One region of the Allobosea sp. P2_B12 genome, then DNA from elsewhere that is predicted to be linked to it. Evidence: riboswitches for the same ligand, from Rfam matches in the RefSeq annotation. Region 1 holds a riboswitch; each other region holds the start of a gene.

Region 1 (11,067 bases):
CTATCACGCCGCGCAGTTGCCGCCGATCAACCAGCTCACGGTGCCGAAGCGGCCGCCCAACATCGCGATCCTGGCCGCCGATGGCTCGCTGCTCGCCAATCGCGGCGAGACGGGCGGGCGCACCATCACCATCGGCGAGGTGCCCCCCTATCTGCCCAAGGCCTTCGTGGCGATCGAGGACAAGCGTTTCTACGATCACTTCGGCATCGACCCGGTCGGCCTGGCGCGCGCCATGGTCAACAATCTGCGCCGCAGCGGCGGCGTCCAGGGCGGCTCGACGCTGACCCAGCAGCTCGCCAAGAACCTGTTCCTGACGCAGGAGCGCACCGCCGCACGCAAGATCCAGGAGGCGATCCTGGCGCTCTGGCTGGAGCGGACCTATTCCAAGGACCAGATCCTCGAACTCTATCTCAACCGGGTCTATTTCGGCTCCGGCGCCTATGGCGTCGAGGCGGCGGCGCAGCGCTACTTCAACAAATCGGCGCGCTCGGTCACGATCGCCGAAGCCGCGATGCTGGCCGGCCTCGTGCAGGCCCCCTCGCGTCTGGCGCCCAACCGCAATCCGGAAGCCGCCGAGAAGCGGGCCCAACTCGTGATCGCGGCGATGGCGGATCAGGGGCTGATCTCGCAGGCCTCGGCCAAGACGGCGCTGGTCGCTCCCGCCGAAGCCTCCGAGCGGGTTGGTGCCGGCTCGGTCAACTATGCCGCCGACTACGTCATGGACGTGCTCGACGATTTCATCGGCGCGGTCGAGGGCGACGTCACGGTGCTGACGACGATCGACCCGAAGCTGCAGGCCTCCGCCGAGACGATCCTGGTCGAGGCGCTGAATGCGCAAGGCGCCAAGCAGGGTGTCGGACAGGGCGCCGTGGTCTCGATGACGCCCGACGGCGCGATCCGCGCGCTGATCGGCGGGCGCGACTACACCAAGAGCCAGTTCAACCGCGCCACGGCGGCCAAGCGCCAGCCGGGCTCGTCCTTCAAGCCCTTCGTCTACCTGACCGCGCTGGAACAGGGCCTGACGCCGGACACGATCCGCGACGATTCGCCGGTGACGATCAAAGGCTGGACGCCGGAGAACAACAGCCGGACCTATCGCGGCCCGGTGACGCTGCAGACGGCGTTCGCGCATTCGCTCAACACGATCGCGGTCAAGCTGAACCAGGAAGTGACGCCCCGCGAGGCGGTGCGTACGGCGCAGCGGCTCGGCATCTCCTCGGCGCTGCAGGCCAACCCCTCGCTGGCGCTGGGCACCTCCGAAGTGACGCCGGTCGAGCTCACCACCGCCTATGCCACCTTCGCCAATGGCGGGCAGGCGGTGCTGCCCTATGTCATCCGCGAGGTGAAGTCGCTCTCGGGCAAGGTGATCTATGCGCGCAAGGGCACGGGCTTCGGCGCCGTGGTGCAGCCGCAGACACTGGCGATGATGAATTCCATGTTCCATGAGGTCATGGTCAGCGGCACCGGCAGCAAGGCCAACATCGCGGGCTGGGAGGTCGGCGGCAAATCCGGCACGACGCAGGATTTCCGCGACGCCTGGTTCGTCGGCTTCACGGCACGGCTGGTGACCTCGGTGTGGCTCGGTAATGACGACAACAGCACGATGAAGCGCGTCTTCGGCAGCGGCCTGCCCGCCGATATCTGGGCCAGATACATGCGCGCCGCCCATGCCGGAATGCAGCCGGCGCCGCTGCCGGGCGGGCTCTGGCATGGCGCGCCGAAGTCGATCTTCGACAACGGCGCACCCGTCGCCGGCGGAAGGCCGCCCGCCAACACCCAGACGGCCGACAGCGACCGCGCCTGGATCCCGCCGGCGCCGCAGGAGAAGAACTTCCTGGAACGGCTGTTCGGCGGCTGATCCGTCAGCCCTTCGCCGCCCGCACGGTAGCGCTCGCCCTAAACAGCACGAGCGCGGCGACCCCGATCGCCGACATCACCAGCGGCAGGGGCAGCGCGCCGCTTTTCAGCGCGTGACCGACAAGAAGACCGATACAGGCCGAGAACAGCATCTGGCAGAGGCCGGTGAAGGACGAGGCTGCGCCGGCGCGATCCGGGAACGGCATCATCGCCGAGGCCTGGGCTTGGGGCATGGTGAGTCCAACGCCGCAGGCATAAAGCGCCATCGGAACCACGACTCCCAGTGGCCCGCCAAAGCCGCTGGCGACGCAGATCAGCATGGTCAGCCCGCCCCCGGCGAGGCAACGCACGCCGAGCGCGATGACGCCGTCCATGCCGCGCCTGCCGACCAGACGCTGGGCGATGATCGTGCCGAGAATAAAGCCGAGCACGGCGAAGCCGAAGGACAGCCCGTACTGCACCGGCGTCAGGCCATGGATGTCGATCAGCACGAAGGACGAGCCGGAGATGAAGGCGAACAGCCCGCCATAGGCCAGCGCGGTCAGCCCGACATAGACGCGGAAGGCGCGGTTTTCCAGCAATGTGCCGAAGCCGCGGAAGATCGCCATGAGGGAGAGCGGCTCGCGCGAGCGGCTCCGGACGGTCTCGGGCAGGAAGACGCCTACCACCGCAGCGAGCAGCGCGGCAAAGCCAAGCGAGGCGACGAAGGTCGAGCGCCAGCCGAAGGCCTGCTGCAGCACCCCGCCGAGCACCGGCGCAATCGCCGGCACCAGCCCCATGATCATGCCCATGCGCGCCAGTTCGCGGCCAGCACGCGCCCCCTCATAGAGATCGCGCACCATGGCGCGGCCAAGCACGATCGGGCCCGACGCGCCAAGGGCCTGAACCGCGCGGGCGATGGTCAGGGCCTCGATCGAGGGCGCAAAGGCGCAGGCTAGCGTCGCCGCCATGAAGATGCCGAGCCCCGTCAGCAGCACCGGTTTGCGGCCGAGTCGGTCGGAGAGCGGTCCCCAGAGAATCTGGCCGCCGGCGAAGCCGAACAGGAAGGCGGAGAGCGTCGCCTGCGCGCCGGCAACATCGGTTGCCATCACCCTGACGATGTCTGGCAGGGAGGGCAGGTAGAAATCGGTCGAGAGCGGGCCGAGCGCCGTCAGCATGGCGAGGACGGCGGTCATCGCCAGCGTGTCGGGGCGGAGTTTCATGGGATGGGCGGCCTTGCGTGAACGGCAGGCAGCTGTCTAGGCCCAGCCCGTCAGACTGTCGAGGTTTGGCCGCCGCCTACCCGAAGGCGTGCAGCCCGGCGCCGTGGCGCTTGAGCCAGGCCTCGGCTTCTTCCGTGCGCGGGCAGAGCTTGTGCGTCAGGGCCCAGAACCGGTGCGAATGGTTCATTTCCTTGAGATGGGCGACCTCATGGGCGGCGAGATAGTCCAGCACCAGCGGCGGGGCCAGGATCAGCCGCCAGGAGAAGTTCAGATGCCCTTGCGAGGAGCATGAGCCCCAGCGGCTGGTGGTGTCGCGGATCGTGATCTTGCGGGCGGGGATGCCGAGCGCCGCGGTATGCCGGCGCACCGCCTCCTCCAGATCCTCCAGCGCGGCGCGGCGCAGGAAATCCTTGATCCGGCGCGGGACATGGGCGCTCTCGCCGGCAACGGCGAGGATCGGCTGATCGTCCTGGTCGACCGTCGCATGGGTGACGCCGCGCGCCTTCGACCAATGCACGATGCGGTGCGGCTTGCCGCGGAACGGCACGATCTGGCCGGGCTCGAAGGGTACGCCGAGCGGGCGCTTGGCCACCCGCGCCGCGATCCAGCCGCCATGATTCTCGGCGAAAAGCCGCCCCGTGGCGAAATCGGCGCGTTCGGGCAGCGTCAGGGTGATCTCGCCGGTGGCCTGCGAGACGCGCAGCGTCATCCGGCGCGCGCTTGCCCGGCGCTTGACCGCCACGGGATAGAGCATGCCGCCATGGGGCACCTCGATCCGCTCCGGATCGGGCTTGCGCTTGAACAAAGAGAGCCGCATCGGCCGCGATTGTGCGGGATTCGTCGCCAATGCGGAAGAGGCTTGTCGAGATCGCAGCGTCGCGCTCAGCCCATGCGGGCGGCAAGCGTCGCTTCGTCGAGGGTTGCCAGCGCATCGACGAGATGCATCGCGAAGCTGCCGGGCCCGGCGCTGCGCTGCGCTGCGATCTCGCCGGCAATGCCGAAGGCCGTCAGCGCCGCGCCGGCCGCCAGTCCTAGATCAGGCTCCACGGCGCAGCAGGCCGCGACCAGCGCACTCGATGCACAGCCGAGCCCGGTGACCTTCGTCATCCAGGGATGGCCGTGAGCGATCTCGAACCGGCCGGACGGCGCCTCGATCCGGTCGATCGCGCCCGTGGTGATGCGGGTCGTGCCTGGCGTCGTGGCGAGCAGCGGCGCGAGCGCCGCCATCTCGGCCGCGTTGCCGCGTACGACGGCGCCGGGCAGGCGCAGTATGTCCGCGGCCAGCCGCATCCGCAGCGGCGACAGTTCGACGAAGACCGGGTCGAGGACCAGCGGCTTGCCGTATTCCTGCGCCACCTCCAGCAGCTTCGGGATGGCGCGTTCGCCCTCAGAGCTGATCGTGCCGAGATTGATCAGGATCGCGCCGGCGCCCGCCGCCACCGCCGCGACCTCGTCGGGATGAACAGCCATCGAGGGGATGGCCCCGAAGGCGAGCAGCATGTTGGCGGTGACGTTTTGCGCCACCGTGTTGGTCAGGCAATGCACGCGCGGCCGCTGCTCCGTCACGCGCGACAGCACGCGCGCGACGGTTTTCGTATCGAGGCCGAGGCTGCCGGCGGTCAGGCTCATTCGGCAGCGGGCAGATACAACTTGCCGGCCTTGTCGAGGAATTCCTGAGACTTCACCGCCATACCCTCGCTCGCCATAGCTTCGAGATTGGCGCGCTCATTGTCGCTCATCGCCAGCACCTCGGCGCGCAGATCCTGGGTGATCTTCATCGAGCAGAATTTCGGCCCGCACATCGAGCAGAAATGCGCGACCTTGTGAGCGTCCTTCGGCAAGGTCTCGTCGTGGTAGCTGCGCGCCGTATCGGGGTCGAGCGCCAGATTGAACTGGTCCTCCCAGCGGAAATCGAAGCGGGCGCGGCTGACCGCGTCGTCCCTGATCTTGGCCGCCGGATGCCCCTTGGCGAGATCGGCGGCGTGGGCTGCGATCCGGTAGGTGATGACGCCGGTCTTGACGTCGTCGCGGTTGGGCAAGCCGAGATGCTCCTTGGGCGTGACGTAGCAGAGCATGGCGCAGCCATACCAGCCGATCATCGCCGCGCCGATGCCCGAGGTGATGTGGTCATAGCCCGGCGCGATGTCGGTGGTCAGCGGTCCCAGCGTGTAGAAGGGCGCCTCGCCGCATTCGCGGAGCTGCTTGTCCATGTTTTCCTTGATCTTGTGCATCGGCACATGGCCGGGGCCCTCGATCATGACCTGGCAGCCCTTCTTCCAGGCGACCTGCGTGAGTTCGCCCAGCGTCTCCAGCTCGGCGAACTGGGCGCGGTCATTGGCGTCGGCGATCGAGCCCGGCCGCAGGCCGTCGCCGAGCGAGAACGAGACATCGTATTTGCGCATGATGTCGCAGATCTCGTCGAAGCGCTCGTAGAGGAAGCTCTCCTTGTGATGCGCCAGGCACCAGCGCGCCATGATGGAGCCGCCGCGCGAGACGATGCCGGTGACGCGGCTGGCCGTCAGCGGGACATAAGGCAGCCGCACGCCAGCGTGGATGGTGAAGTAGTCGACGCCCTGCTCGGCCTGCTCGATCAGCGTGTCCTTGAAGACCTCCCAGTCGAGCTTGATCGGATCGCCGCCGACCTTCTCCAGCGCCTGGTAGATCGGCACCGTTCCGATCGGGACCGGCGAGTTGCGCATGATCCAGGAGCGGATGTTGTGGATGTTGCGGCCGGTGGACAAATCCATGACCGTATCGGCGCCCCAGCGGATCGCCCAGACCAGCTTCTCGACCTCCTCGGCCGCGCCTGAGGTCACCGCCGAATTGCCGATATTGGCGTTGATCTTGACCAGGAAGTTGCGGCCGATCGCCATCGGCTCGAGTTCGGGATGGTTGATGTTGGCCGGGATGATGGCGCGTCCGCGCGCGATCTCGCTGCGGACGAATTCGGGCGTGACGAACTCCGGCACCGAGGCGCCGAAGCTCTCGCCATCGGCATGGCGCTCGCGCGCGCCCTCCAGCATCGCGGCGCGGCCGAGATTTTCGCGATGCGCGACATAGATCATCTCGGGCGTGATGATGCCGGCGCGGGCGAATTCGTATTGCGTCGCCATCTGGCCGGCACGCGCCGTCAGCACCGGGCGCTCCGCCGGACAGGCCGGGACCGTCTGCTCGGGCGAGATGTTGCCGTTGTCGGCGGCCGTCACCGCCCGCCCCGGCACCGTGTCGAAGCCACGCGCCGCCAACCAGCCGCGCCTGACCTGCGGCAGACCGGCATTCAGGTCGATCGTCACGTCGATCTCGGTGAAGGGACCCGAGGGATCATAGATTCGGACCGCCGGCTCGGAATCGGTCGTCAGCACGACCTCGCGGAACGGCACCCGGATCGAGGCGTCTTCCGGCGTCGGCACGTAGATCTTGCGCGAGCCGATGATCGGCCCGGTGGTGACGCCGGTCGGCGCGCCGAAAGTGCGGGCGGCGCGGGCATTGTCTTTTGGAGGTTTGGTGTGGGTGTTCATGGGATCTCCGCCTTGGTTCAAGGGTCAGGAGATCCGGCGTCGAAGCGGTTCAAGCGCTGTGATGCGGACGCAGATATGACGGCGCCGCGTTCCAGTCCCTCCGCCGGTATGACCCGGATCAGGTTCGATGGGTTCGGCCTGACGGCCATCTCAGCTCTTGCGAGCACCCCTCGGAACGATCCGAAGATTAGGCGGGTCAATGACGATACGCAACCGCCTCAGGCGGTGATGTCGACGGCCTGTCCCTGGCCAGCCGGCAAGCTCGCCTGGGCCTGTTCGACACTTTCCTGCAGCAAAGCGACGACTGCCTGGTCGGACGCCGCCTGCTGACGCAGCATTTCGGTCTGCAGAGCCTGCTGCGTCGAAGTGGCTTGCGCCACGGCGAAGCTCTGCGCGATGGCTAGGGAATCACTCATGAACACGCCTCCTGCCGCTGGCATAGGCTGAGGACATTGAGCGATCGTAAATCAGGACCGACGAAGGCGTTCTTTCTGCCCAATGCCCTCAGGGCGCGATGATCGACTGGACAGGACGGGGCATTGGCACCTCGCGCTCCGGCCGGGGCTGCGCGATGTGCGCCTGCTGGCGACGCTCGATCCGGCCACGGGCCATGGCGCTTTCGACAAGGACTGCATCGGGATCGATCCTTACAGGCGCGGGGGCGACCGTCGCTGCGGGGATGTGCGGGCGAGACATCGGTGGCAACGGAGCCACCACCATGGTTTGCGCCGTGGCGATGGCCGGGATGGCGACCATGCCGGTCAACAGGGCACCGGCCAACAGGTTGCTGTGAACATGCATCGGCTTACTCCTTTGTCATCCTCACCCCATGGCCCGAAATGGCCTTGTTTTGGATGAAACGACGCGAGCGCCTTGGTGGTTCCACAGGTGCGGCATCAAAAAGGCCGCCTCGCGGCGGCCTTTTCCTTGTCGTCTGGATTTGCCCGATCAGCCGCCCTGGCCGGCCAGCAGCGGCGTGATGCGCCGGAGCGTGACGCGACGGTTCTGGCGTTCGGCCTCCTGCGTCGGGACCTTGAGATATTGCTCGCCATAGCCCTGCGTCGTCAGGTTCTCAGGTGGCACGCCGAAATCCTTCGTCAGGATTTCGGCGACGGACTGGGCCCGACTATCCGAGAGCGACAGGTTGTCGACGTCGGGGCCGACGGCGTCGGTATGGCCCTCGACCAGGAAGACCTCGTTCGGAGAGCGCTGCAGCGCCCGGCGGATCGATTCCGCGATGACCGACAGGCGCTGCGCCTGACCGGCCGGGACAGCCCAGGAGCCCGACTCGAAGGTCACGGTGTCGATGTCGACGCTACGCATCCGGGCGCGCAAATCCGGCGAATAGCGGACTTCGTCGAGCGTGTAGCGTCGCGGGATCGGCGCGACCGGCGGCGAGACCATGGTCTCGTAGATCAGCTCCTGGTCGGCCTGTTCGGCATCGACGATGTAGCGCTCGCGCGGGATGCGCAGCGCGGGCCGTTCGAGCACGACGATCTCGTCCGAGAAACGATCGCTTGGCCGGTCGCGCCGGGTGTTGTCGATGATGATGACCTCGCGCCCTTCGCGGTCGAGCCGGGTGCGCCGGATCAGGCGTCCGTCGGCGTCGGTCACGGTGACGATGCGGCTGCCGTCGGCGCGCTCGAAGACGGTGCGGTTCTCGTCGCCGCGCCGCTCGGTGCGGCCTTCCAGGCCGAGATCGCGGAAGCGCTGCGACTCGTCGCGGCGGATGATCGTCCGGTCGTCGTCGCGGATGATGGTGCGGCCGGGCTCGCGGATGATGGTGACGTCGCCTTCGCGCCGCTCCTCGCGGCGGCCGCGCACATCCTCGAGCCGATTGGCGCCTTGCGTCGCCATGATGCCGCCGATCACGCCGGCACCGATCCCGATGGCAGCGGCGCCACCGAGCCCGATACCGCCGCGGCGGCCCTGACGCGGGTCCGCGGCCGGCGGCTGGCCGGGGGCGGAAGGCTGGCCGGGGGCCAGCGCGGGAGCGGGAGCAGAAGGCTGGCCGGGAGCCGTGCCAGGAGCCACCGGAGGGGCGGCCTGCGTCTGGCCAGGGCGAGGCTGGCCGTCACGCGGCGGGGGCGGAGCACCGGGTACCCTGCCCGCTGGCGGGACGGCTGGTGCGGTCTGCGGCGCTGGAGCAGGAGCGGCCGAGGGCTGTGTCGGCGCTGCTGGCGGAGGAGCGGCCTGCGCCGGGGCCGGCGGCACGGGTGCTGACTGGGTCTGGGGCGCCGGGGCCGGCGCCGTGCGCGGCGCGGCCGGGGCGCCGGGCCGAGCCGGCGCGGGTTGCGGGGCTGTGCTCCGCGGCGCCGCCGGCACAGAAGGAGCGGGGGCGGGCTGCGGTGCGCGCTGGGCGGGAGCCGCGGCCGGGGGAACCGGGCGTGCGGGATCGGCACCCGGCGGACGCGGCGGCGTCGGACGGACAGTAGGTTCGCCAGTCGCGGGCGGCACGGGTATCGGCCGGGCGGCGGGCTGGCCCGGAGCGGGAGCAACTGGCGCGGTGATCGGCGGCGCGGCGCGCGGCATCGGCGGGTCGCGCCGGGGCTCTGGCGCGGCGCTGGGTGGCGCGGATGGCGGTGGCGCAGCCTGTGCCGGCACCGGAGGACGCGGGGCCGCGGGCGGAGCCGCAGACGGGGCTGGAGGCGCAGCCGGGCGCTGCACCGCGGGAGGCGGACCGGCCGGAGACGGCGCGCGCGGAGCCGGCGCACCGGGCGCCGCGGGAGCGCCGGGAGCACGCGGACCGCCAGGCGCACGCTCACGGCGCGGTTGGCCAGGCTGATCATCGGCCGGCGGAGGCGCCTGGGCGAGCTCGAAGGATGGGGGGAGTATTGTCGCGGGAGCCGCAAAGCCGCCTTGCGACAGGACGACCGCGGGGAGGATGGTCCCGACCAGAAGCCAGTTCTTGCTGCGCGTCATGATGTCCATTTCCTGTTCAACTGCGAGCAAGAACGCACCGGATGCGCTGAACCCGTCCTGAACCAAAAACGGCGGAAATCGGGCTTGGTTCCCCCCTGCTGCTGATTTGCCAGCGTCACGCCAGACCTGGGGGGATCGCGCCCGGGCGGGGGCGGACGCCTTTCCGGCTGTACCGCGCGGAACAGGCAAGCGCCGCCTCGCCCCGTAAATCCTCCTCCGACAGCAACGCTCCATTCCGGGGCGTGCGACGTTCGAAGGACCCACCATCATGTATGCTTCCAGACACGACGACGATTGCATGGGCTGCGCCGGGCCGGCGCGGCAGGCGTGCAAAGTCCGGCCCAGCATCCGGCCTCTTGCTCCCGCCCTCTCAACCGGCTTGGCCCGCACCTCGGCCCTGACCTCGGCCCTGCTCGGCGACCAGCTCCGCTTCGAGGTCAACGGACCTTTCGACGGCGACAACGCCGAACCGAGGCGTTCCAACTGGGTCTCGCGCCTCCGCGCCGGCCTCGCCGCTTTCCGCCACAAAGCTGCGGAGCGGCGGCGCAATCGCCAGATCGCCCGCGAATTGTCTGTGCTCGACGACCGCACGCTCCGGGATATCGGCCTCAGCCGGTTCGATATCGACGCGGCGATCGCCCGCACGCGGCGGGGCGGGCGCTGACGCGGCCCGCACACCCGCATATCCCCAACCCATCCAAGGTATCAGACCGATGTTTTCCCAAGACCATCACGGCAACGCGCTTTCGGGCGCGAGCCACGCCGCAGCCGACGCCTTTTCACAGGCGGTCTCCCAGTTCGCGATCTTCTCTGGCGACCCCGTCGGCGCTGGCGAAGCGATCATCCAGGACGAGCCCGACTGCGTCATGGCGCATGCGCTCCATGCCTGGCTCTATCTGCTCGGCACTGAGCCGGCCGCCATTCCGGTCGCGCAACTGACGATCGAGCGGGCGCTGAAGCTGCCGGCGACGACACGCGAGCGCGGCCATCTCGCAGCGCTCGCCCATCTCAGCGAGGGGCGCTGGCACGAGGCCTCGCGCGTCATCGAGGATGTCGCGATCGAGAACCCGCGCGACCTGCTTGCCTTGATCGCAGGCCACCAGCTCGACTTCTTCACCGGCAATGCCCGGCTGTTGAAGAACCGCATCGCGCGGGCCCTGCCGGCCTGGTCGCCGGACATGGCCTCGCATCACGCCATGCTCGGCATGCACGCCTTCGGACTCGAGGAGAACGGCGAATACGCTCTCGCCGAGAAGCAGGGCCGCGCTGCGCTCGCCGCCGCGCCGGCCGATGGCTGGGCCCGTCATGCGGTGGCGCATGTGCTGGAGATGCAGGGGCGTCACGACGAGGGCATCGCCTTCATGCGCGACGACATCGCGACCTGGACGCAAGGAAGCTTCCTCGCGGTCCACAACTGGTGGCATCTGGCGCTGTATCACCTCGAACTCGGCCAGATCGACGAGGTCCTGGCTCTGGTCGATGGGCCGATCTTCGGCGGCATGCCGGTGCAGATGCTGGAGCTGATCGACGCCTCTGCGATGCTGTGGCGGCTGCATCTGCGCGGGATC
Region 2 (11,067 bases), on a different contig from region 1:
TCGACTTCGGCGGCGAAGCGATGTCGTCGCGGACCACGCCGACGAGCTTGCGCCCAAGCACCCCGCCCTTGGCGTTGACGTCCTCGATCGCGGCCTGGAAGCCGTACAGCCCGGCTATGCCGAGTTCGGCCACGCCGCTGGCCGACTGATCGGCATTGTAGCCGATCTTGATCTCGTTCTGGGCGAGGGCCGGGGCGGCGAAGGCCAGGCTGGTCGTGAGGAGCAGGGCGCCGAGTGCACGGCGCGAAAACAGGGTGGTCATGGTGTCTCCTCCGGGGATGATCCGCTTTTCGCGGTTTTGTGTCGTGGCAGGCAGATGGGCGGGAATGGCTCGGCGTCAGGCCTTGCGGCGCTGGCTGAGAAGTTCGCGGGCACGGTCGACGCGGACGTCATGGGTCCGGGCGAGTTCGGCCGCGATCGCCTCGATCTCGGCGCCCTCGGCGCCGGCGACGATGGCGATGTTGCGGGCATGCAGCGCCATGTGGCCGCGCTGGATGCCTTCGGTTGCGAGCGCGCGCAGCGCCGCCATGTTCTGGGCGAGGCCGACGGCAACGGTGATCTCGGCCAGTTCCTGTGCGGTCTCGACGCCCATCAGCCGCAGCGACCATTGCGCCAACGGATGCGTCTTGGTGGCGCCGCCAACGAGGCCGAGCGCCATCGGCATCTCGATCGAGCCGACGAGTTCGTTGTCCTTCGAGACCTCCCAGGTCGTCAGCGAGGTGTAGCGGCCGCCCCGCGCCGCATAGGCATGGGCGCCGGCCTCGATCGCGCGCCAGTCATTGCCGGTGGCGACCACGACAGGGTCGACACCGTTCATGATGCCCTTGTTGTGGGTCGTGGCCCGGTAGGGGTCGATCGCCGCGAAGGTGTAGGCGTCGAGCATGCCGTCGATCATGCGTTGCCCTGAGAATTCCGGCGTGGCCAGCGCCGCGGCGGGAATGCGCACCGTGGCCCGCGCCAGCCTGAGGTCGGCCAGGTTCGACAGGATGCGCAGCCGCACCGTGCCGCCGGTGATGCGCTCGACGATCGGAGCGACCGTCTCGGCCATGGTGTTGACGGTGTTGGCGCCCATCGCGTCGCGCACATCGACCAGGAGATGCATCACCACGATCGGCCCGCGCGGCGTCTGCGGGAAGACATGCACCTCGATGTCGCGGCAGCCGCCGCCGAGCGAGATCAGCACCTTATCCCGGGCATTGGCGGCCGCGACGATTTCGTCGCGCGCCGACAGCAGCTTGTGGCGCGCGCCCTCGGGATCGCTGATGCCGATGAGCTGCACCTGCGCGCGCATGATCGGCAGGCTGCTGGAGGTCAGGAAGCCACCCGAGCCGCGTGCGATCCGGGCCATGTAGGATGCGGCTGCGACGACCGAGGGCTCCTCGACCGCCATCGGGATCAGGTAATCCTTGCCGTTGACGGTGAAGTTCGTCGCGATGCCCAGTGGCAGCTCGAAGGTGCCGACGACGTTCTCGATCATGCCGTTGGCGAGCGTCAGCGGCAGCGCTCCAGGCGTCGCCAGCAGGGCGCGGTCGCTGGCCGAGAGGCCGGCTGCTGCAACGGCCTGGTCGAGCCGCTCCAGGCACGACAGGTTGCGGTAGTTCTCGATGCGCGAATTCACGGATCGCGCATCGTCGGCGCGCGCCTCAGCCGTCGTCATGGGGATTTCCTCCGCCCGCATTGGGGCTTGTCGCCTGCTTGTTGGTTGACAGGCTCTCGCAAAGGCCCAAGAGGAACAAGGCACAATTACCCGTACGATCCCATTCCGCGTACCAGTCGATCGACTGGTACAATCGGAGGCCGCGATGGACGATGGCACCGAAGGCAGCCGCACAGACCGCATCATTTCGCGCATCGCCCGTGCGATCGAGGCCGGTCAGTCCCCGCCTGGCCGGCGCATGCCGTCGCTGCGTGCGGCGGCACTCGAATATGGTGTCTCCAAGAACACCATGGTCGAGGCCTATGACCGTCTGGTCGCGCTCGGACGGCTGGAGGCGCGCCCGGGCTCGGGCTTCTATGTCCGGGCCGCCGGCCGCAACGCGATCGAGGCGCCGCCGGCTCACATGACGGAGGCGATCGACATCGTCTCGCTGCTGCGGGAGCAATTGCGCCAGACCCATCCCGTCCGCGTCGGGGATGGCCGCCCCCCGGCGTCATGGACCGAGGATTCCGAACTCGGCCGGCACCTGCGCCTCAAGACCGGCAAGGGCGAACGGCCGATCGAGCATGGCTATGGCGATCCGCTCGGCTATGGCCCCTTACGGGCGCAGATCGGGCTGATGCTGGCCGAGCGCGGGGTGCATGTCGCGCCGGAGCAGGTCCTGCTCACCTTCGGCATCAATCATGGCCTCGACCTGATCATCCGGCATCTGCTGCAGCCGGGCGACACGGTGCTGGTCGACAGCCCCGGCTATTATCCGCTCTTCGGCAAGCTCAAGCTGGCGCGGGTCGAGATCGTCGGCGTCAAGCGCTTGCCCGACGGTCCCGATCTCGACGACCTATCGCTGCAGATCGCCCGGCACGCGCCAAAAGCCTTCTTCACGCAATCGGTGGCGCATAATCCCACCGGCGGGTCGATCGCGCTGCCGGTGGCGCATCGCCTGCTGCAGATCGCGGCGAAGCATGATCTCATCGTCGTGGAGGACGATGTCTTCGCCGATGCGGTGCCGGCGGGCCTGCCGCGCCTGGCGGCGCTCGACCAGCTCGAACGCGTGATCTATCTCGGCACCTTCTCGAAAACGCTCTCGGCCAGCCTGCGCGTCGGCTATGTCGCCGCCAGCCCAGGCGTCAGCCGGGCGTTGACGGACATGAAGATGCTGACCGTGGTCAACAGCTCTGGCTATCTGGAGCGGATGGTCAGTGAGCTGATCGCCAGCGGGCAGTACCGGCACCATCTCAAGCGCCTGCGCGAGCGCATCGAGCGGGCGACCGCGCGCACGCTGCAGAACCTCGACCGGCTCGGCCTCCCGATCTTCGCAGCCCCGACCGGCGGCTATTATCTCTGGGCCGATTTCGAGCCCGGCCTTGACGATCTGGAGCTGGCGCGCCTCGCCTCGGAGCAGGGCATCTTCATCGCGCCCGGCACGGTCTTCTTCCCCGATCGCCAGCAGACGCGGCCGGGAATGCGGGTCAACATCGCTTATGGCGACGACACGCGCCTGATCGCGTTCCTGCAGCAGAGCCTGGCCTGACCAGGCCATGCAGGGCTGTTGAAATGAACAGATGCGTCAACGCGCCGAACGCTTCAGCGCCGCCTGAACACGGCGATCGCAGCCGCGACGATTGCCGCCCGTCTGAGGCAGGCTCTGTCCTAGCGGAAAGCGCTTCCAGGTCAGGCGCGCTTCGCCACCTGGAATGGGGCAGCCAGCTTTAAATCCGCGACAGCGAGCCAAATGTCTGGGCGCCGATCGCACGGCCTGTCTCGAACAGGCTCTTCATCTCGGTCGGCCGGAACTGGAAGGGGTCGACGGCTTCCGGCGTTGTTTCCGGCAGCGCGATGAGCTGGAAGCGCGCGCCCGTCTGCGCGGCTTTTGCCTCGGCCTCGCGGACCGAGCTGTAGAGCAGTTGCCGGATCAGTTGCGACACGCCCCGGCGCGCCAGCGTCAGGGTGTTCGCGGCGTCGCTGCGCAGCGCGGCATCCCGGCTGACATGCCCGTTGGCGATGACCCAGACCCGGGCCCGCCCGGCGCCTTTCGCGGGCAACATGAAGGATTCCAGGGGCGTCGGCGTCTTCACGGCGCCGTCGCCATGGAGCGAACTGGTGTTCCGCCTGCGGTCGTTGACATGCACGGGCTCGACCAGGCCGGGAACCGCCACCGACGCGATCAGGATATCGACATAGTCGCCCCGCCTGTTCTCGCTGGCCGTCGCGATCACGCCCATATCCCAGAACACCGACTTGCCGAGCGTCATGTCGGTCGTCACGACGTAAAGCCGCCGACCCGCCTTGTGCGCGGCAGCGACCTCGTCGAGAAGGTCATCGGTGATCAATTCCATCAGGAGACGGCGCAGCGGGGCCGGGTCGTACAGACCCGAGCCGATGATCGTCTTGACGCCGTTGGAGCGGAACACGTCGCGCGTCCGCGTCGTCGTATAGACCTGCTCCAGCAGGCCATCATGGCCCTTGCCCAGGAAGGCCGGCGTCGCCTGCAGCGCACCTGTCGAGACGCCCGCGACGACGTCGAAGACGGGCCGCTTTCCACTGGCAGACCAGGCGCTGAGGACGCCTGCGCCGAAGGCGCCGTCCGCGCCTCCGCTCGTCAGGATTAGAACGTCGCTGCCGCCGGAGCGAAGCGGCTTCGGCGTCGCTGCCGGCAGGCTCCCTGACGACGCATAGAAACCTGCCGCGACGACGGCCTCATCTGCGTTCAGGACAATGTCGCGGTGCGTGCAGGCCGACAGGAAGACCAGCGCGGCGATCGCAAGAAGCCGAAAGCCTCTCGCACCAACCGTCACTGCTGCGCCCGGGCCGGCATGTTCGAGCGCGTTCATCTTCGACGCTTTCGCTGAAGGGGCTGTCGTGGCGGGCCTTGGTTGTCGCTGAAGGCGGCGGCGCATAGGAGACATGCTTCCCGGCCGAACCATGACGGCAGCGTTACAATTTGTAATCGACCAGCAACATGGACCCGCAGTGATCCGTCGCCGTGATCGCCGCATGCCACGCGCCATCGTCCGGTCGGCCTTTTCGGCAGGTCGCCCCCTGCGGCGACGGCCGTTGAAGCGGCTGGCATCCTGTGGTCGAACTCGTCGCAACAAGCCGTCGCGGTCGATCCCTGGCCGCGAGCGGAGGCCGGGAGGACCACCATGCGCATCGCCAGTATCGAACCCTTCATCCTGCACATCCCGGTGACGGGCGGTTCGATCGCAGATTCGACGCACCGCATCAGCCATTGGGGCGTGGTCGGCACCAAGATCGTCACCGAGGATGGGCTGGAGGGCTACGGCTTCACCGGCACCCATGCCGATCTGCCCTCCGACAGGCTGATCACATCCTGTATCCGCGACTGCTACGCCCCGCTGCTGATCGGCGAGGATGCCTCCGAGATCAGCCGGCTCTGGCTGAAGCTTGCCCGTCAACCGGCCCTGCAATGGGTCGGCCGCGCCGGCATCACCCAGCTTGCGCTGGCGGCGGTGGATATCGCGCTGTGGGATCTCAAGGCGAAGAAGGCCGGCGTCCCGCTTTGGCACCTGCTCGGCGGCGCGACCAAGCCCAGGCTGGAGGCCTACAACACCGATATCGGCTGGCTCTCGATTCCCAAGGACCAGCTCGTCGATGGCTGCCGAATGGCGGTCGAGCGCGATGGCTTTCACCGCATCAAGGTCAAGGTCGGCCATGCCGATCCCGGCATCGATATCGGCCGTCTGGAAGCGGTGCGGCAGGCGGTCGGCTCCCATGTCAGCCTCGCCATCGACGGCAACGGCAAATGGGATCTGCCGACCTGCAAGCGCTTCTGCGCGCGGGCCGAGCCGCTCGACATCTTCTGGTTCGAGGAGCCGCTCTGGTATGACGATGTCGGCTCGCATGCGGCGCTCGCCCGCTCGACCTCGATCCCCGTCGCGCTCGGCGAGCAGTTGTACTCGCTCGACGCTTTCCGCAGCTTCATCACGGCCGACGCGATCCATTATGTCCAGCCCGACGTGACCCGGCTCGGCGGTATCACCGAATACATCCAGGTCGCCGATCTCGCGCTCGCCAGCCGCCTGCCGGTCGCGCCCCATGCCGGCGAGATGAGCCAGGTCCATGTCCATCTCGCCTACTGGCACCAGGCGACGCCGGTGCTCGAATACATCCCCTGGATCAAGGACGCCTTCGTCGAGCCGGCCAATGTCGTCGATGGCTGTTTCCTGAAACCCCAGCAACCGGGCGCCGGCACGACGCCGACAGCCGACGCCATCGCACGCTTCGCCAAATCGCTGAGCTGACGCCGGCTATTTCGCCTCGGCCGCGATCGGAACATCGTAACTGGGCGCGCGCGCCGCGCCCTTGAAGCCGAAATGCCACCATTCGCGTGAATAGGCGGCGAAACCCTGCGCCTTGAAGGCGGCGGCCAACCTGCGCCGGTTGGCGGCTGCCATCTCGCCGACTTCGCGGCTGGCACCGGCCGAGCTCGGGTCGAAGCGGTCGAAGGGCGTGCCGAAATCCAGGGCCGAAGCATTGCCGGCACCGTCGACCGCCTCGGCGCCGGCATCCACCGCCGTGCCCTTCGAATGCGAGGACGTCGCGGCGATATAGCCGAGCGCGAAAAGCTCCCGCTTGTCGATGCGCGGATAGTAGTCGCTCTTGCGGGCCTGGTCGGTCTCGTCAGCCGCCCAGGCGGCGAAAGCCGAGACGGCGCGTTGCGGTCGGTAGCAGTCATAGACGATAAGCCGCCAGCCCGAGCGCGCCAGCACGCCTGCGACCCGCGCCAGCGCCTCGGCGGTCTCCTGCTTCAGCCAGCATTCGGGCGCGCCATAGCCCGCCACCGGCCGCCCGGTGAAATTCTCGGCGCCGGCATAGCGGATCTCCTGCCGGATCGCCTTGCTCACCTCAGCAAGACGCACGAAGCCCGGCGGCAGCGTCGTCGCGAGGCAAGACCCGCCCAGGACGAGCGCCAGTCCGGGTACGGCAAGGCGGGGCAGGAGATGTCGGCTCATCGTGCCTGCAGATATCGCGGGAAAAGCCCCGACCGGCAATCGTGGGCGCGTGGCCGCAGTGACTGGCTTGCCCCTGCGAGCCGGCAGTTCTACAACTCACCCGTCCGTTGGGGTGCCCACAAGGCTGAGAGGCGTTCGATCGCCAACCCATCGAACCTGATCCGGGTAATGCCGGCGAAGGGAACGGTTCAGGCTCGTCGCTGTCTTCGGCACGCCATCGCCGTTGTCTTCCCGGTCAAGTGGGAATGGCATGTCCGATTCGTCCGCACAGCCGAGGCCGCCCCAGCGCCTGAAGACCGGCGCAGGCAAACCCGTGCATGTCGGCATCATCGGTGCCGGCGTCGTCGGTCTCGCCTGCGCGGCCGAGTTGCTGGCTCGCGGCGCGACGGTCACGCTGCATGAGCGCGGCGCCTTCGCGGGCGAGCGGGCCTGTTCCTGGTTCGCCGGCGGCATGCTCGCGCCCTGGTGCGAGGGCGAGAGCGCCGAGGAGCCCGTGATCCGCCTCGGGCAGGAGGCTGCTGGCTGGTGGGAACGCCATGTCGAGGGCGTCGTCCGCAAGGGCACGCTCGTCCTGGCACCGAGCCGCGACCGCAGCGAACTCCGACGCTTCGGCCAGCGCACCTCGCATTTCGTCGAGCTCGATGGCGAGGGGATCGCGGCGCTCGAACCCGATCTCGCCGGCCGCTTCGGCAAGGGGCTGTTCTTCGAAGGCGAGGGGCATCTCGATCCGCGCCAGGCGCTCGCCGGGTTGTCGCAGCATGTGCTGGCGGCCGGCGCGCAGATCCATTTCGGCAGCGAGGCGAGGGCGGCCGACATTGCCGCCGATATCGTGCTCGACTGTCGCGGTCTCTCGGCCCGCGATGCACTGCCCGATCTGCGCGGCGTCAAGGGCGAGATGCTGCTGTTGCGCAGTTGCGATATCACGCTCGCTCGCCCCATCCGCTTGCTGCATCCGCGCATTCCGCTCTATGTCGTGCCGCGCGCGGACGGGCTCTTCATGGTTGGCGCGACCATGATCGAGAGCGCCGACCGCAGTCGCATCTCGGCCCGCTCGATGCTGGAACTGCTCGGCGCGGCTTACGCGCTGCATCCGTCCTTCGGTGAGGCGGAGGTCGTCGAGATCGGCGTCGATGCCCGCCCGGCCTTTCCCGACAACCTGCCCAGGCTGACGCGTCGGGGCCGGGTGATCCATGTCAACGGGCTCTATCGCCACGGCTTCCTGCTCAGCCCCGCCATGGCGCGGCTGGCGGCGGATGCGGTGCTCGATCCAGCCAGTATTCCGGAGATGCTTCATGACGTTGCTGCTTAACGGCGAGCCGCGCGAGGTCGTGGCCGATACGTTGGCACAGGCGCTGGCCGAGCTCGGCTATGCCGGCAAGGTCGTCGCCACCGCCGTCAACGGCGATTTCGTCGCCTCGCGTTTGCGCGAGAGCGTCAGGCTTGCGGATGGCGACCGCATCGAGGTCGTCGCCCCGATGCAGGGCGGCTGATGATGGCCTCATTCTACGGTTTCGAGCCTAAGAGCCGGCTTTTCCTCGGCACGGCGCAATATCCCTCTCCGGCGATCCTGGCCGAGGCCGTCAGGGCCTCGGGCGTCGAGGTCGTCACGGTCTCCCTGCGGCGGGAGGCCGGAGAGGGCGGGACCGGGGAGAGTGCCTGCGGCCAGGCCTTCTGGTCCCTGGTCAAGGAGCTCGGCGTGCGCGTCCTGCCCAACACGGCGGGCTGTCACGGCGTCAAGGAGGCCGTCACCACCGCGCAGATGGCGCGCGAGGTCTTCGGCACCAACTGGATCAAGCTCGAGGTGATCGGCGAGGACGACACGCTCCAGCCGGATGTCGTCGGGCTGATCGAGGCGGCGCGCATCCTCAGCGCCGACGGTTTCGAGGTCTTTCCCTACACCACCGAGGACATCGTCGTCGGCGGCCGCCTGCTCGACGCCGGCTGCGAGGTGCTGATGCCCTGGGGCGCGCCGATCGGCTCGGGCCGGGGCCTCAACAACCCCTATGGCCTGCGCACCATGCGCCAGCATTTCCCGGGCATCCCGCTCGTGGTCGATGCCGGCATCGGCCTGCCCTCCCATGCCGCCCATGCCATGGAACTGGGCTATGACGGCATCCTGCTCAACACGGCCGTCGCCAGGGCAGGCGATCCCGCCTTGATGGCCAAGGCTTTCGCCAGCGCGATCGAGGCCGGTCGTCAGGCCTTTGAAGCGCAGCCGATCGAGGCGCGCGACATGGCCGCTCCCTCCACCCCCGTCATGGGCAAGGCGTTTCTATCATGAGCAAGGCTGCCGTCATGAAGCTCGACCCGTTCTACCCGATCTTCGACAGCGCCGACTGGCTCGCGCGCATGCTGCCGCTTGGCATCAAGCTCGTGCAGTTGCGCATCAAGGACAAAACCGAGACCGAGACCGCGCGCGAGATCGCCCGGGCCAGGACGCTTTGCGCGGAGGCCGATTGCGTCCTCGTCGTCAACGACTACTGGCATCTGGCGATCGAGGAGGGCTGCGACTTCGTCCATCTCGGCCAGGAGGATCTCGACGACGCCGATCTCGATGCGATCCGCAAGGCCGGCATGAGGCTCGGCATCAGCAGCCATGACGAGGACGAGTTGGAGCGGGCGCTGGCGACCGAGCCGGACTACGTCGCGCTCGGCCCGGTCTATCCGACGATCCTCAAGGCGATGAAATGGGATCCGCAGGGGCTCGACCGCGTCACGGAGTGGAAGCGCCGCATCGGGAGCATCCCGCTGGTCGGCATCGGCGGCATCTCGCTCGACCGCGCGCCGGGCGTTTTTGCCGCCGGTGCCGACATCGTCGCGGCGGTGACGGACATCACGCTCAACGCCGATCTGGAGGCGCGGGCAAAGGCCTGGATCGCGGCGACGCGGGGTAGAGCGCGTAGCGCCTGAAGGTTCTCTTCCGAACCACCGCTGTCATCCTGGGCTTGACCCGGGATCCATCGTAGAGCGCAGTTCCCTACGATGGATCCCGGAGCTCCGCTTCGCTGCGTCCGGGATGACGGCCGCGCTTTATCTTGATGCGATGGCGGCTCAGACGCTCTCCACCGCCACATGCCCGTCGACATGGCCGAGGCTGCGCTCGGGGTCGAGCCGGTCGCGCACGCGCTGCTTCAGGATCTTCGAATCCGGGAAGCCGCCTTCGGTCTTGCGGTCCCAGATCAGCTCGCCGTCATAGCTGATCTGGAAGACGCCGCCGGTGCGCGGGATCAGCGCGACCTCGCCGAGATCCTGGCCGAAGGTCGAGAGCAGTTCCTGGCCGAGCCACGCGGCGCGCAGCATCCACTGGCACATCGAGCAATAGGTGATGGCGATGCGCGGGGCGGGCTTTGCTGGGGTTTCGGTCATGACGATCTGCCTTCAGGAATGATGCTGCGCCTTCGAAACCATGGTTCTCCGCGTCAGGCAAGCATTCTGCGGCATGACGGATCGGCGCGGGCTGTTCAGCTCGCGATCGCGCTCAGGCTGCGCGAGGGATAGCGCAGCGCCATGTCGAAGGGGTTGAGCCTCGCGCCCAGCGCCTCGGCTTCCGTCTTGAGGATGCTGACGACATTGGCGAGCCGGTCCTCGCGCAGCCGCTCCAGCAGCGTGCCGACGCTGAGCGCTGCGACCGCACGCCCATCCGCGTCGCAGACCGGCACCGCGACGCCGGCCATGCCGGGGATCAGCCCGGTGTTCAGGTTGACCCAGCCCTGGGCGCGGGCCCGGTCGAGCGCATTGCGCAGCGCGGCCTCGTCGAGGAAGCCGCGATCGAGCAGGCGCGGCATGTTGAAGCGGATCACCGCCTCGCGCTCGGCCTCGGGCAGATGTGCCAGCATGGCAAGGCTGCCCTGGCCAAGCCCGAGCGGCACCTTGCCGCCGATGTCGCCGGTGAAGGAGCGGATCGGAAAGGGGCCCTCGATCCGGTCGAGGCAGACCGCGTCATAGCCGTTGCGCACCAGCAGGAAGACGGTGTCGCTCAGCGTCGCCGAGAGCCGCAGCAGCGCCGGCCGCGCCAGGTCGCGCAGGCCACCGGCTTGGCCGGCGCGGGCGGCGAGCACGAAGAACTCCAGGGCCGGCCGATAGCGCTTGCCGCCGGCGACCTGCTCGACGAAGCCCTCCGCCATCAGGTCCCGCAGGGCACGGTGCGCGCTGGGCTGGCCGCAACCGGCGGCGCTGGCGATGTCCTTCAGCCGCATCCCGGCGGCATCGCCCGCCGCGACGATGCGCAGCAGCCGCAAGGCGCGCTGCAGGCTTGATGGGGCATCCGCGGAATCCGGCATGTGTCCTGAAATCAAATGAGTTCGACGCAGAATAAAATTCCATATGAAGAAATTATGTCAATATAAATTCTCCAATGTGAAATCCTTGATTGACGGATTTGTGTCGCCTGCGTCTGCTTGGGTTATCGCAGTTCGGCCTCCGGTTCGATCAGAGCCG
Region 3 (9,296 bases), on a different contig from region 1:
TGGTGCTCTGGGCCGCGCGCAAGCTCGGCCGGCCGGTGCGCTGGAGCGCCGAGCGCATCGAGGATTTCACCGGCGGTATTCACAGTCGCGACAATGTCAGCACGGCGAAACTCGCGCTCGACCGGAAGGGGCGCTTTCTCGCGCTCGCAGTCGAGACGATCGGCAATCTCGGTGCCTATGTCTCCTCGCTGGGGCCGGGAAGCTCGACCAATGCGCCCGCTGCCGCCATGGGCGGGCTCTACGACATTCCGGCGATGACGATGGATGTGCGCGGCGTCGTCACCAACACCGCCCCGATCGATGCCTATCGCGGCGCCGGCAAGCCCGAGGCGAACTACCTGATCGAACGCCTGATCGAAAAGGCGGCCCATAAGCTCCGCATCGACCCGGCCGAGTTGCGCCAGCGCAACTTCATCCGCAGATTCCCTCACCGCTCCGCCTTCGGCACCACGATCGACTGCGGCACCTTTGGCGAAAATCTCGACCAAGTGCTGCTGGCCGCAGACCGGGCGGGCTTTCCCGCCCGTAAGCGCGCGGCGAAGAAGCGCGGCAAGCTGCGCGGCTTCGGCATCGGCTGCTTCCTGGAAACCTCGCGCGGCCAGCCCAATGAGGAAGCCTGGCTGCGCATGCGCGATGACGGCACCATCGACATGGCGGTCGGCACGCAGTCCAACGGCCAGGGCCACGAGACCTCCTTCGCCCAGGTCGCGTCGGCCAAGCTCGGTCTGCCGGTCGAGACGTTCAATCTCGTCCAGGCCGACACGACCCGCGTCCCGCGCGGCGGCGGCCATGGCGGCGCCCGCTCGCTCCACCTCGGCGGCACAGCGCTGGTGATGGCGGCCGACGACCTGATCGCCAAGGCAAAGCCGATCGCGGCGCAGTTGCTGCAGGTGGGCGCAGACGAACTCACCTTCGAGAACGGCGGCTTCCATGCCGCGGCTGGGCCGGACGGACTGCAGCGCGAGATCGACCTGTTCGCCGTGGCAAGGCATGTGCTCGACAGCACCGGCACAGGGCTGGAAAGCCATGGCGACAATGTCTGCGACATCATCACCTTTCCAAACGGAGCGCAGGTCGCCGAGGTCGAGATCGACCCGGAGACGGGCGCCATCTCACTGGAGCGCTATGTCGCGGTCGACGATTACGGCACGCTGGTCAATCCATTGCTGACCGAAAGCCAGGTTCATGGCGGGCTGGCGCAGGGCATCGGCCAGGCGCTGCTGGAGGAGGCGGTCTACGATCCCGATTCCGGGCAGTTGCTCAGCGCGACCTTCATGGACTACGCCATGCCTCGCGCCGACGACCTGCCATTCTTCGACCTCGCCATGGTCGAGGTGCCGACCAAGGCCAACCCGCTCGGCGTCAAGGGCTCCGGCCAGGCCGGCTGCATCGGCGCGCCGCAGACGGTGATGAACGCCGTGCTCGACGCGCTGCGCCCGCTCGGCGTCACCCATCTCGACATGCCGGCCACCCCCGCCCGGATCTGGCGCGCGATCCGCGATGCGCAAGCTCAAAGCCTTAAGCCATCACCAGCCCGCCATCGACATGCAGCGTCTGGCCGGTGACGAAGCCGCTCCAGTCGGAGGCCAGGAACAGCACCGGGCCGGCCACATCCTCCGGCGTCGCGATCCGGCCGAGCGGCGTCTGCGCGATCAGCATGTCCTTCACCGCCTCGCGCGTCCCTCTGCTGGCGTCGGTCGGATAAACCAGGCCGGGCGCGACGCAATTGACCCGGATACCGAGCGGTCCGAGTTCCGTCGCCAGATTGCGGCTGAAGCCGATCAGCGCGGCCTTGGCGGTGGTGTAGTCGTGATAGGCGATGCTCGGGCGCGCCACGAGGTCGCTCGCCATGTTGACGATCGCCCCCCTGCCCCGCTGCCGCATCAAGGGCAGCACGGCCTGGCAGACATGATAGGTTGCTTTCAACGCGCCATCGATTTGCGCCTGATAGGCCGACCACGGCGTCTCCCAGAACCGCGCCCGGTCGTCGGGGTCGAAGACATAAGGCGCAAAGGCGTTGTTGACGACGGCGTCGATCCGCCCAGCCTCCTCGCCGATGCGCGCCACCATCGCCTCGACCTCGTCGGGCACGGTAACGTCGGCCGCGATCGCCAGCGCATTGCCACCCGCCGCCCGGCAAGCCTCGACGACCGCCTGCGCCGCCGCCTCACTGCGCCGGTAATTCACGATCACCAGCCCACCCTCGGCGGCGAATGCTTTTGCGAGCGCGGCGCCGATGCCCCGGCTCGCCCCCGTGACGAGGATGGTTTTGTCGCGGAATTTCATCGGCATTGCCTCAAGGGATCAAATCCGACTTCACGACCTGCGCGATATCGATCGGCTTCACGATCAGCCCCAGCGTGTGGAAGGTATCGGCGCCCTTCTGCATCAGCTCCGGATCGAAATGGCCGAGACCCTTAGCGGCCGTCGTCGGCGACACCGTCGAGATGTTGCGCAATTTGATGATCTCGAGATTGAGCGTCTCGTCGCGGCCGTTGATCGCCCGTGTTACCGCGACCTTGGCGGCTTCCTCGGGCTTGGCGATCATCCAGGCGGCGCTGTCGCGATAGGCTTCGAGGAAGCGCTTTAGCAGCGGCTTCTTCGCCTCATAGGTCGCCTGCGTCACGACGAAGATGTCGCTCGGCAGGTTGAGATGGTCCTTCACCTCGATGACGTCGAAATCGGCCAGCCCCTTCGACTTCGCCACCAGCAGCCCGGTATCGGTTGCGGCTGTGGCATCGACCTGGCCCTGGATCAGCGGAGCGAAGTTGAGCAGCCCGGTGACCTCGATGGTCGCATCCTTCTCGGTGAGGCCGACCTGATGCAGCAGCACCTGCAGGTTTTGCCGCGTACCGCTCGACAGGCTGTAGACGCCGATGCGCTTGCCCTTGAGATCGGCCGGGCCCCTGATGCCGTTGGCCTTGGGCGCGACGACGTTGAAGACATTCTGCGGATAGATATTGTAGATCGCGACGAGCTTCTCGCCCTTGTCGAGCGCGAGATAGAGCGCGGCCGGATCGGTGAAGGCGATGTCGGCCTGGCCGGTCAGCATGGTCTGGATCGCCGAGCCCCCGCCGGTGCCCGGCACATAGCCGAGATCGATGCCCTTGGCCTTGAAGAAGCCCTTGTCGGGCTCGGCCAGCAGATTGGTGATCTCGCTGATCGGCTGGCTCCAGCCCGCGACGGTGACCTTGTCGAGGGTCTGGGCTTGGGCAGACGCGCCGATGAACATCGCCATGAAAGCGGTCGCTATCCCCCAAGCCCTCATCCTGAGGAGCCGCGAAGCGGCGTCTCGAAGGATGCTCCAGATGGTGCGGGAGCCTCCTAAAGCATCCTTCGAGACGGCCCTGCGGGCCTCCTCAGGATGAGGGCTCATGGGGCTGAACCGGCAAATCGAAGACATCGGCCTATCCTTTCAGATGGTGGCGCAGCAGCAGCCGCTCGGCCAGGAGCGCGGCCTGGTAGAAGACCATGCCGAGCAGCGTGATCACGATGAAGAGCGCAAACATCAGGCTCGAATCCATCACGCTCTGGGCGGCGATGATCGAGGCGCCGAGCCCGGCCCGGCCGCCAATGAACTCACCGACGACGGCCCCGACCAGCGCCAATACGACCGCGACGCGAAGCCCGGCGAGGATGACCGGCAGGGCGCTCGGCAGCTTCAGCCGCAGCAGCGTCTGGAGCCGGCTGGCGCCGAGCATGCGGAAGAGTTCGCGCCTGGACGGATCGACCTGGGCGAGCCCCGTCAGCGTGTTCTCCATCAGCGGGAAGAAGCAGATCAGCGCGGTGATCACCACCGTCGGCGTCATGCCGAAGCCGAACCAGACGATGAAGAGCGGCCCGAGCGCGAGCTTGGGCACGACCTGGCTGGCGACGATATAGGGGTGCAGCAGCCGGCGCAGGAAGCTGGCCTCAGCCAGCAGGAAGCCGGTTCCGAGCCCCACGGCGCAGCCGAGCGCCAGACCCAGCGCCATCTCGGTGGCGGTGATCCGCAGATGCGGCCAAAGACGCCCGGTCACGATCTCGCTCCACAAAGTCGCGAAGACAGCGGACGGCGCCGGTACGATCAGCGCCGGCACGCCGCCGAGCCGGCACCAGGCTTCCCATGCGGCGAGCAGGGCAAGCAGCAAGAGGGCCGAGGCGAGGCGGGCCATCATGGCGCTGCGTCCATCGCCTGCCGTAACTCCCGGCAAAGCGCGTTGAACGGCTGGGCGTAGCGCATCTCGCGCCGGCGCGGGCGCGGCAAGTCGATGGAAAGATCGTGATGCAGCCGGCCCACCGCCATGATCGCGACCCGGTCGGCGAGATAGACGGCCTCGGTGATGTCATGAGTGACGAAGAGCACGGTCGTCGCATGCAGCGCACAGAGCGCCAGCAGATCATCCTGAAGCTCCTCCCGCGTCAGCGCATCGAGCGCCGCGAAGGGCTCGTCGAGCAGCAGCAGATCCGGTTCCGTAATCAGCGCGCGGGCCACCGCGACCCGGCTCTGCTGCCCGCCCGAAAGCTGTCCCGGATGGCGCTCTCCATAGACGCCGAGCCCGACCCGTTCGAGCAGGGCCCGGGCCTTGTCGCGATCCTGCGCAGTCGGCCGGCGCTTCAGCGACACCGGCAGGAGCACATTGTCGATGACGCTGAGCCAATCGAGCAGCGTCGGCTGCTGGAAGACGAATCCGATGCGCGCACCCGGCCCCGTCAGTGCCGCGCCATCGATCCGGACGCTGCCCTGGTCCGGCGCAATCAGCCCGGCCGCCAGCTTCAGCAGTGTGGTCTTGCCGCTGCCGCTGCGGCCGACCAGGCAATGAAAGGCGCCGCGCGGGATCGCCCAGACGACGCGGTCGACGATGACCGGCTCCGCGCCATAGCGGAAACTCGCCCGCTCGATTGCGACAAAGCTATCCTTTGCCGGCTCAATCGACATAATCAGCGAAACCTTCGGCGGCGAGTTCGGCCGATTGCTCGATCTCGGTGATCGTCACGAGGTCGAGCAGGTTGAAGCGCCCGTCATTGTGCCAGCCGGCTTCGGGCGCGGTCATCCGCCCGAAGGCCGAGATCCGCGTCACGCCGGCCTCGCCCAGCAAGGCCGCGATCCGGAACAATTCCTCGGGTGCAGCCGCAACCGCCGCGCTCTGCAGGAAGGCCCGGAACGGCACGATCAACGGAATGACATCGTCCAGCCTGTCGACGGCAACGATCTTGAGTGTGCGGTTCAGCCCGCTCGGCGCCAGCGGCTCGGCCTCTTCGACCAGAACGACGCTCCAGGGATCGGCGGCATCGCCGAGCACGACCCGGCCCTCCCCGTCGAAGGCGCGCATCTCCTCGGCATTCCGCCAGGAGGCGACGCCGGCGGCCTCCGCCACCGACAGCGCCCGGCGCGGATGCCGGCGCGCGAAGCCCGCCAGCTCGCGCGAGACCTGCTCGGCGAAATCGCGCGGTGAAACCTTGCCGCCGCGTTCGACGAACAGCATCTGCGGCGCGTAGCAACCCTGCTGCTCGTAACGGATCACATCATGGGCGACGAGCCGCGCGAGCGGCCCGGCCCGGCGTGTGTCGAGCGCGTCGCCTGAGACCAGCCCGAAGCCGATCTTGTAACCATGGGCTAAGAAGCGCGCGGTCACCGGCGCGCGATCCCGGATCGCCGCCAGCGCTGCATTTCCGCCGAACGCAACGACCGTGTCCGCCTCGTTCAGCCAGACCTGCTCGCTCTGCGCATCGCCGCCCTTCCACCAGACGATGGCCATGCACTCGCCAAGCTTCGGGTCGATCTCGGCCAGGACTTTCGCGAACCAGCCCGCCAGCAGCGGCTCGGCGCTCGCGACCTTGCCGATCGTGCCCGCCTTGACCAGCAGCCCCGAGATCAGGCTCCACAGCGGCAGGCCGGGCACATTGCCGGCCCATATATGCAGCAGCAGCTCCGGCCCATAGGCCCGCGTGAAGCCGCCCTTCATCGCCGGCTGGAAAGCGTCGAGCAGGCCCGGATTGGCGAAATCCTCGGCGAGGAAGCGCTGCAATTGCGGTGCGCGAAAGGTCCTGAGATAGCCGGAAAGTCCGAGCCGCACCGTCTCGGCATCATATCCGGTCACGATTGGCAGCACAGCTTCCGCCTTGCGCCGCCAGGGGTCGTCGCGGTCGAGCAGCCGCGCCACGGCCTTGTCGATTGTGGCGACGATCTGCGCGACGGAGAGCGTCTTCAGATACGCCCGCGCATTCTCCCGAACACGGACGGCCAGCGCGAGGCTCTGCGCCTCGCTGAGCACCGGCACGGAGACCTGCGCGCTCTCGCCCCAGGCGGCAAAGTCGAGCACGCGCCATTCGACCTCCTCGGTCGACAATCCCGGCAGATGCCCGGCGAACTCGGTCACGGCTAACCCCGCGCCGCCTTCAGGAACTCGGCGACGGCGAGCGAACAGCCCCTGGAATCCGCCCCGTCAACGCGGCCGAGCAGCCTGAAGCCGCCTTCGACCATGATGCCGGCATCCTCGGTCAGGATCGCCGAGACGCAGTTGAAATGAGCGAGGTCGTGATGCACCAGCACACCCGTCGAACCCTCGGGCAGGTCCCGCCCGCTCACGGGATCGACGACCCGGCTGCGGATCCAGTGCGGCCCGGACTTCACCGGCGGGCAGGTCGCATTGCCGTCATCGTAGAACTGCGTGCTGAGCTCGGTCATGCCGTACATGTTGATGCAGGCGCTGCGCGGCACGCCGAGCGCGTCCGAGAGCGCATCATAGAACGCATCGGCGCCCATCTCGCGCGACTGCCCCTTGAATCCGCCGGTATCGAGGATGCGGCTTCCCTCGGGCAGGGCAAAGCGCCGCCCTTCCGCCGCCAGCGCATCGAGCAGATGCACGAAGCTGTAGCTCGCGCCGAGCAGCGCATAGGGCTGCCCCGAGGCCTGCGCCCGCTCCAGCGCCGCGATCAGCCGGGCCAGGTCGAGACCATCCGCCCCGATGAAGCCTTCGCTGGCCGCTGTTCCGCACTCCCGCTTCGCCAGCGCCAGATAATGCGCCAGAGACGAGTTCGGCATCGCCTCCTCGTCGGGGAAGAGGATGCCCATCTCGATCCGCTCCAGCCCTTTCATCAAGCGCGCGCGGAAATTCACCAGCATCGAGCGGTCGTAGACGGAAAGCGTCGGGTGATAGCTGCAGCCCCGGACGCCCCCTTGCGTCGTGCCGCTCGTCATGAAGACGCGCTCTGCCCTCTCGGTCTGGCTGCAGCTCAGCGTCAGATCCTTGAAGGCGGTGATCGGCACGGCGGGAATGTCGCGCCAGTCGCGGACGGTCAGCGTGGTGCGCCCACGCTGGATGGCGAAGCGCCGATAGGGCTGGTTGTGGGCGAACTGGTAGGCGAAGACGTCGAGCGCCACGCGCTCGAAATCCGCCTCGCTCGCCGCGTCGCGGTCGATGAAGGCCAACAAGGCCTCTATGATCTCAGCTTCCGTCACGTCCAGCCACGCCTTCCCGAAAGGCACCCATGGTCCGGCGACATGCCTTGCACGGGGCCTGAGAATCCGGCCTTCGGCGCGAGTTTGGAAAAGGGGCAGCTGCCCGCCCGATGTCCCGCATCCCTACGCCGGTATGAACCGGATCAGGTTCGGAGGGTCACCGCGTCGTCCGGATTTGGCCCGAACCGGCGGAATCTCAGCCTCCTAGCGAGGCCCCCCTGGGAACGCCATCAGCATGACGGCGCGCATGCGGCGATGTCAAGAATGGCCGCCCGCGCCGCGGGCATGGCCAAAGCTCGCCGATGAAACATTGCGGGTGCGACGCGCGTTGTCGAAGCAAACCCGCCAAGGAAACGAAACATGGAACTTCCGCAGGACGTGCCTCTCGTCGTGATCGCCAGCGAGGACGAATATCAGGAAGCGCTGGCAAAAATCCGCGCCGCCAGCGTCCTGCCGGCCGGCACGCCAGAAACGATCGAGGCCGCGGGTCTCGTCGCCGCGGTTCGTGCATGGGAGCACGAGCACGGCGCCGAATCCGGCACGCCGGCCAGCAACGTACCCGCGCACTGAGCCGGGGCAGTCACCCATCCAGGGAGATCTCACATGGATAGGACCCGCGAAAACCCCACGCTGCTCGTCGAGGACGACGGGCGTCGCATCGCCGAAGCAGAGGGCGCCGCGGCGAGCCATCAGACCAGCCCGCAGACCAATGTTCACGACGAAGGCAGCGATGCCAACGATACGGCCGACGGCCTGACGGAATCCGAAGAGGCGGTACGTCACGCGGCCGAGGATATTCCGACGGGTCAACGCCCCGAAGGCCAGGCCGACACAGTCCCCGTCTTCGATCGCGGATCGCTGCCGCCAAAGGTCTGACGTCACCGGCCGCTCAGGCCGCTCCATCGGAGCCTGAGCGAAGCAAATCGGCGTAAGATTAAGATAGGGGAAGTGGCGGACAGGGAGGGATTGTCCAAATTTTCCAGAGAATTCAGCAAAATCAATGGCTTGAGAGCCGCGAATTTCGATCGTGTGTACCACTCCTGTGACCCGCCGTCGAGCCAGCGAAGGGGTTTCGTGGAGAGCCTCTAATGGCTATCGAGAATAATTATACTCACCGTAAATCTCGATAAGCAGCCCCCCGGTCTCTTCTACGAAATTGAGCTCGTTGATTTCCGGAAGGTACTCAACAAGGAACTCATTCGGCTGGGGCAGCATTTTGCCGTGGCAGCGCAGCGTCGAAGGGCCTGATCGAGGACCGCCGGCATTGTCGAACGTGCAGGACCAACCGGACGCCTTCACGTAGTCGTAAAACGGCTTGAGATTGCCCAGCCGATGTTCCGTGCCGTCCAGATGAACCTTGACTTGGGTTGCTACAGGAAAGTCCATCTGGCGCCATTTGATGCGCGGTGTTTGCGCCGTGGCGGTGGACGCCGCCAGGCAGGCCGCGAGGATGAAGGGCATGCGCATGCTGGGCCTCTTGTGATCCAGTTGAGTTGGGCTTGGAGCGTGATGGTCGTTCAGTCGTAGATGACCGCGAACAGATCGCTGAAAGGCTTCCCCTTCCACGCGTTGCTGTTCATACTGGCCAGGCTGAAGCTGCGTCCATCCGGGTTGACGGTCCATTGGATTGAGACAGGCTCGCCGACCGACCAATAGGCGTCCTCCGCCCAGGCTGTGACGTGCTCCCCGAAAACTCGGCCAGTCCGAACTGGAATTTTCCACTTATGATCCCGGGATCGGGACGAGGAGAGTTCCATGAAGGCATCGAAGTTCACCGAGGCGCAGATCGCGTTCGTTTTGAAGCAGGCTGAGAGTGGCGTGCCGATCGCAGAGGTCTGTCGGAAAGCCGGGATTT

Evidence for each region. A riboswitch is a leader RNA that binds a small molecule or an ion and turns the genes downstream of it on or off. The one in region 1 is predicted to bind thiamine pyrophosphate.
Region 2: another riboswitch for thiamine pyrophosphate. It lies ahead of thiO (glycine oxidase ThiO); the one in region 1 lies ahead of thiC (phosphomethylpyrimidine synthase ThiC).
Region 3: another riboswitch for thiamine pyrophosphate. It lies ahead of AC1DYU_RS25670 (LuxE/PaaK family acyltransferase); the one in region 1 lies ahead of thiC (phosphomethylpyrimidine synthase ThiC).

Annotation. Positions count from the first base shown of each region.
Region 1 covers NZ_JBFUDG010000005.1:235,904-246,970, reverse strand. Annotated here, with positions in the region: gene AC1DYU_RS14790 (transglycosylase domain-containing protein) at 1-1,858, shown strand, start outside; gene AC1DYU_RS14785 (multidrug effflux MFS transporter) at 1,863-3,059, opposite strand; gene AC1DYU_RS14780 (M48 family metallopeptidase) at 3,136-3,876, opposite strand; gene AC1DYU_RS14775 (hydroxyethylthiazole kinase) at 3,942-4,688, opposite strand; gene thiC (phosphomethylpyrimidine synthase ThiC) at 4,685-6,577, opposite strand; TPP riboswitch at 6,655-6,758, opposite strand; gene AC1DYU_RS14765 (hypothetical protein) at 6,796-6,993, opposite strand; gene AC1DYU_RS14760 (hypothetical protein) at 7,082-7,378, opposite strand; gene AC1DYU_RS14755 (OmpA family protein) at 7,526-8,611, opposite strand; gene AC1DYU_RS14750 (DUF1127 domain-containing protein) at 9,879-10,163, shown strand; gene AC1DYU_RS14745 (tetratricopeptide repeat protein) at 10,213-11,067, shown strand, end outside.
Region 2 covers NZ_JBFUDG010000006.1:112,518-123,584, forward strand. Annotated here, with positions in the region: gene AC1DYU_RS15995 (ABC transporter substrate-binding protein) at 1-262, opposite strand, end outside; gene AC1DYU_RS16000 (hydroxymethylglutaryl-CoA reductase, degradative) at 338-1,657, opposite strand; gene AC1DYU_RS16005 (aminotransferase-like domain-containing protein) at 1,803-3,188, shown strand; gene AC1DYU_RS16010 (patatin-like phospholipase family protein) at 3,367-4,488, opposite strand; gene AC1DYU_RS16015 (mandelate racemase/muconate lactonizing enzyme family protein) at 4,801-5,919, shown strand; gene AC1DYU_RS16020 (M15 family metallopeptidase) at 5,926-6,630, opposite strand; TPP riboswitch at 6,729-6,830, shown strand; gene thiO (glycine oxidase ThiO) at 6,944-7,939, shown strand; gene thiS (sulfur carrier protein ThiS) at 7,923-8,120, shown strand; gene AC1DYU_RS16035 (thiazole synthase) at 8,123-8,911, shown strand; gene AC1DYU_RS16040 (thiamine phosphate synthase) at 8,926-9,540, shown strand; gene AC1DYU_RS16045 (Rdx family protein) at 9,682-9,996, opposite strand; gene AC1DYU_RS16050 (IclR family transcriptional regulator) at 10,092-10,910, opposite strand.
Region 3 covers NZ_JBFUDG010000019.1:22,799-32,094, forward strand. Annotated here, with positions in the region: gene AC1DYU_RS25640 (xanthine dehydrogenase family protein molybdopterin-binding subunit) at 1-1,565, shown strand, start outside; gene AC1DYU_RS25645 (SDR family oxidoreductase) at 1,519-2,286, opposite strand; gene AC1DYU_RS25650 (ABC transporter substrate-binding protein) at 2,297-3,238, opposite strand; gene AC1DYU_RS25655 (ABC transporter permease) at 3,408-4,157, opposite strand; gene AC1DYU_RS25660 (ABC transporter ATP-binding protein) at 4,154-4,918, opposite strand; gene AC1DYU_RS25665 (acyl-CoA reductase) at 4,908-6,359, opposite strand; gene AC1DYU_RS25670 (LuxE/PaaK family acyltransferase) at 6,362-7,411, opposite strand; TPP riboswitch at 7,544-7,671, opposite strand; gene AC1DYU_RS25675 (hypothetical protein) at 7,802-8,011, shown strand; gene AC1DYU_RS25680 (hypothetical protein) at 8,045-8,317, shown strand; gene AC1DYU_RS25685 (hypothetical protein) at 8,534-8,908, opposite strand; gene AC1DYU_RS25690 (hypothetical protein) at 8,959-9,198, opposite strand; partial or broken gene AC1DYU_RS25695 (transposase) at 9,197-9,296, shown strand, end outside.